DNA from 2 places in the Streptomyces shaanxiensis genome. Region 1 is predicted to be linked to the other one. Evidence: riboswitches for the same ligand, from Rfam matches in the RefSeq annotation. Region 1 holds a riboswitch; the other holds the start of a gene.
What was found. A riboswitch is a leader RNA that binds a small molecule or an ion and turns the genes downstream of it on or off. The one in region 1 is predicted to bind glycine.
Positions count from the first base shown of each region.

Region 1 (2,193 bases):
CGGCGCTGGATCCGCCGCTTCCACTGTTACTTCTGGCGCTTGTAGAACGGCAGCGCCACGACCTCGTACGGCTCATGGCTGCCGCGGATGTCCACACCGACCCCGGCCGTGCCGGGCGCCGAGTGCGCCGCGTCGACGTAGGCCATGGCGATGGGCTTGCCCAGCGTGGGGGAGGGCGCACCGGAGGTGACCTCGCCGATCACCTCGCCGCCGGCGACGACCGGGTACCCGGCGCGCGGGACGCGACGCCCCTCGGCGACCAGGCCGACGAGGACGCGGGGCGGGTTCTCCGCGGCGCGGGAGGCGGCCTCCTGCAGCGCCTCGCGCCCGACGAAGTCGCCCTCCTTCTCGAACTTCACCACCCGGCCGAGCCCGGCGTCGAAGGGGGTGAGGGAGGTCGACAGCTCATGGCCGTACAGCGGCATGCCCGCCTCGAGGCGCAGGGTGTCCCGGCAGGAGAGACCGCAGGGGACCAGGCCGACGCCCTCGCCCGCCTTGGTCAGCGCCTGCCACAGCTCGACGGCGTGCTCCGGCTTCACGAACAGCTCGAAACCGTCCTCGCCGGTGTAGCCGGTGCGCGCGATGAGCGCGGGGACGCCGGCGACGGTGCCGGGCAGGCCGGCGTAGTACTTCAGGCCGTCCAGGTCGGCGTCGGTGAGGGACTTCAGGATGCCGGGGGACTCGGGGCCCTGGACGGCGAGCAGTGCGTAGGCGTCCCGGTCGTCACGGACCTCGGCGTCGAAGCCGGCGGCGCGCTCGGTCAGCGCGTCCAGGACGACCTGGGCGTTGGAGGCGTTGGCGACGACCAGGTATTCGGAAGAAGCGGCGTCGGTCCCGGCGAGCCGGTAGACGATCAGGTCGTCGAGGATGCCGCCGTCGGCCTGGCAGATCATGGTGTAGCGGGCGCGGCCGACACCGACGGAGGCGATGTTGCCGACGAGGGCGTGGTTCAGCAGCTGGGCCGCCTCCGGCCCCGTCACCGTGATCTCGCCCATGTGCGAGAGGTCGAACAGGCCGGCCTTGGTGCGTACGGCGTTGTGCTCGTCGCGCTCGGAGCCGTAGCGCAGCGGCATGTCCCAGCCGGCGAAGTCGGTCATCGTCGCGCCGAGCGAACGATGCAGGGCATCGAGCGCGGTGTGACGGAGTTCTCCTGTACTGCTCATCGGTCGGTCGTCTCCCAGGGCATGACATCACGGGCGAGGTCGTTCCTCCCCATCTGTCATCGGAACCTGAGAGGTTCGCCATGACCCGCGTATGACGAGGTCACGGCTTGCACCTTGGGTGGAGCCGCTGAAGACGCAGCGGCCCGCTTTTCAGATGTGCCTCGCCCGCGCGGTAACGGGGCCTGAGAGATTCAAGGGAGGGACTTGCTCCTTCGGCGCCCCAGCGACGCACTGCTGCTGGGGACTCTCCCGCGCGGATTCAAACGGCCGGTATGCAGTTGGCGCGCACATCATTGCACGCATCCGGGCGTCGCGGCAGGGGGGTCGGGTACAGGTGTCACACAGGGTCCACAGGGAAATACAGCACCCTGTAGCAGGCTTGTTGCGGTAAGAGAACGGAAACGAGAGACGCCGGGTATTACCTTCTCTTTACACTCGACGGGGATGGGACTCGTGACCCGCTCCAGGGGAGGACGATCAAGGTGAAGAGGACCACGGCGTACGCCACGACCTCGGGCCTCGCGCTGCCGAAGCAGCCCACGACTCCCGTCCGGGCGGCGCGCGACGCGCGCCCGGTCCCCGTGGTCCGCGACCTGCGCGAGCGCTCCGGACACAGCCCGCACGCCCTGCTCTTCGGCCCCAAGGACCTCGTCGTGGTCACCGGTCTGCCCGGCAGCGGCAAGTCCACGCTGATGAAGCGGACCGTGAAGGGCGTCCGCATCGACTCCCAGGACACCCGGGACCGCTGGGAAGCCCGCATGCCCGGCTTCCTCCCCTACCCCCTCTACCGCCCCCTGGTCCGCCTCGCGCACTACGCCGGACTGCGCCGCGCCCTGCGCTCCGGCGCGGGCGTCGTCGTGCACGACTGCGGTACGCAGGCCTGGGTGCGCGGCTGGCTGGCCCGCGAGGCCCGCCGCCGCGGCGGCACCCTGCACCTGCTGCTGCTCGACGTCACCCCGCACACGGCCCTGGAGGGCCAGCGCGAGCGCGGCCGAGGCGTCTCGCGCTACGCCTTCCTGCGCCACCGCAG
Region 1 is NZ_BAAAZY010000019.1:353,776-355,968, reverse strand. It holds gene gcvT (glycine cleavage system aminomethyltransferase GcvT) at 27-1,163, opposite strand; glycine riboswitch at 1,207-1,323, opposite strand; glycine riboswitch at 1,324-1,425, opposite strand; gene ABD932_RS32125 (AAA family ATPase) at 1,640-2,193, shown strand, end outside.

Region 2 (2,193 bases), on a different contig from region 1:
GTACAGATGTTGCTGGTCGCCTTCTCCCGGCGGATGTGCTGCTCACGCGTCTGGAGGGCCAGTCGGTACGCCTTGTTCCCGTCGGCGTCCACGGACACACCCACGAGCCGCCCGGGCAGGCTGCGCGCGAACTTCTCGTGCACGGCCATGTAGCCGGCGTGCGGCCCACCGAAGCCCATCGGCACACCGAACCGCTGCGTCGTGCCGACCGCGATGTCCGCCCCCAACTCACCGGGGGACTTCAGCAGCGTGAGCGCGAGCAGATCGGCGGCGACGGTGACGAGGGCACCGAGCTCGTGCGCCTGCTCGATGACGGGCTTGATGTCCCGTACGACACCGGAAGCGCCCGGGTACTGGAGGAGCACGCCGTTGATGTCACGCGAGGCGACGTCGGCCGGAATCCCAGCGCTGAGATCAGCGACGACGACCTCCACACCGGTCGGCTCGGCGCGGGTCTCGATCACGGCGATGGTCTGCGGAAGGACATCCGCATCGACCAGGAACAGGCCCTTCTTGTTCTTGCCCATACGCCGGGACAGGGCCATGGCCTCGGCGGCGGCCGTGCCCTCGTCGAGCAGCGAGGCACCCGAGGTCGGCAGCCCGGTGAGTTCGGCCACCATGGTCTGGAAGTTCAGCAGGGCTTCGAGCCGCCCCTGCGAGATCTCCGGCTGGTACGGCGTGTAGGCGGTGTACCAGGCCGGGTTCTCCATGACATTCCGCAGAATGACCGGCGGAGTGAACGTCCCGTAGTACCCGAGCCCGATCATCGAGTCCAGCACCTGATTGCGATCGGCGAGCGACCGCAGCTCGGCCAGCACCTCGGCCTCGGTACGCGCACCCGGCAGATCGAGCGAGTCAGCGTTCTTGATCACATCCGGCACCGCGGCGGCGGTGAGCTCGTCGAGCGAGCCGTATCCGACCTGGGCGAGCATCTTGGCCCGAGCCTCATGATCAGGACCGATATGACGCTGCTCGAAGGGAATACCCTGCTCGAGCTCGGAGAGCGGAATGCGATGGGCGGTCATTGCGGAGGCCTCCTGGTCTGACACGACCTTCGAGGGGCACCACGGCGCGGGTACCCGGACGGCCTCCCCCTCTGTCATCTCAACCTGAGAGCTTCACCGGGTCACCCAAGGGCTCCCGGCTTTCACCGTCGGTGAGAGCGGAAGCCGTCGACACCCGCCCTGCTTTCCAGAGTGACCTCGTCCGTGCGGTACGTGTGCCTGAGAGATTCCGGGGAGGATTTGCTCCTTCGGCGCCTCCGGATGGTGTCCGGAGAGCTCTCCCGCACGGGGTCAGCAGCCGCTAGCAAGCCTACCAGCGGGGTCAACGCACGAACCTTCGAGTGGCCGCGCTCACCAATCTGCCCTTTCGTAGTGCTTACGTATGAGTTGCGACCAAGTGGAGGGCCCGTGCAGACCGACATCGATCCGCGCAATCTGATCGGCCGCAAGGCCTTCGACCGCAACGGCACCAAGATCGGCACCATCGACGAGGTCTATCTCGACGACGCGACCGGAGTACCGGAATGGGCGGCGATACGCACCGGCCTGTTCTCCCGAGACGCCTTCGTCCCCTTGGAGCCCAGCGAACTCGTGGAAGGCACCCTCCACGTCCCCTTCGAGCGCGCCCTGATCAAGGACGCCCCCGACTTCGGCGTAGGCCGCCACCTCTCCCCCGAACAGGAACTCCAGCTCTACCACCACTACGGCCTGGACGTGACCCCTCCACCCCCCATCCCGGACCGAGACTTCGGCAACCTGGCAGGCACGGAGGACACCTGACAGGCCCATCCCCCCAGCCCCGACGCCCGTCTCGGCCCACAACCACCCCACAGCCCTGCCGCTTCACCCACCTCAACCACCATCCCCGCGCAGCCGACGTCCCCCACCTCGCACAGCCCATGTAGAGCCCCGCCCATCCCACGGCACCCCACACAGCCGAAGCCCGCGGGGCCAGCAAGAGCCATGCCCACGGAGCCTTGAGCAGCCGAGCCCACAGCGCCTGCGGCCACGCAACCTGAGCATCCAGGCCCTCCGAGCCCTCCAGCCGTCCTCACACAGCCGACCCCAGCCACCCGACGCACCGCTCACCCAGCCCGCGGCACCCGAACCCACCCACTCACCTAGCCTGCGGGCAGTCGTGCCGCTGGGGCGGCACGGGTGGGCGCAGGCGGCACCCCGCAAGCGCGGG
Region 2 is NZ_BAAAZY010000033.1:10,554-12,746, reverse strand. It holds gene gcvP (aminomethyl-transferring glycine dehydrogenase) at 1-1,025, opposite strand, end outside; glycine riboswitch at 1,202-1,298, opposite strand; gene ABD932_RS41585 (PRC-barrel domain-containing protein) at 1,413-1,784, shown strand.
Region 2: it holds a riboswitch for glycine, as region 1 does, so the genes downstream of both, gcvP (aminomethyl-transferring glycine dehydrogenase) here and gcvT (glycine cleavage system aminomethyltransferase GcvT) in region 1, are expected to answer to the same signal.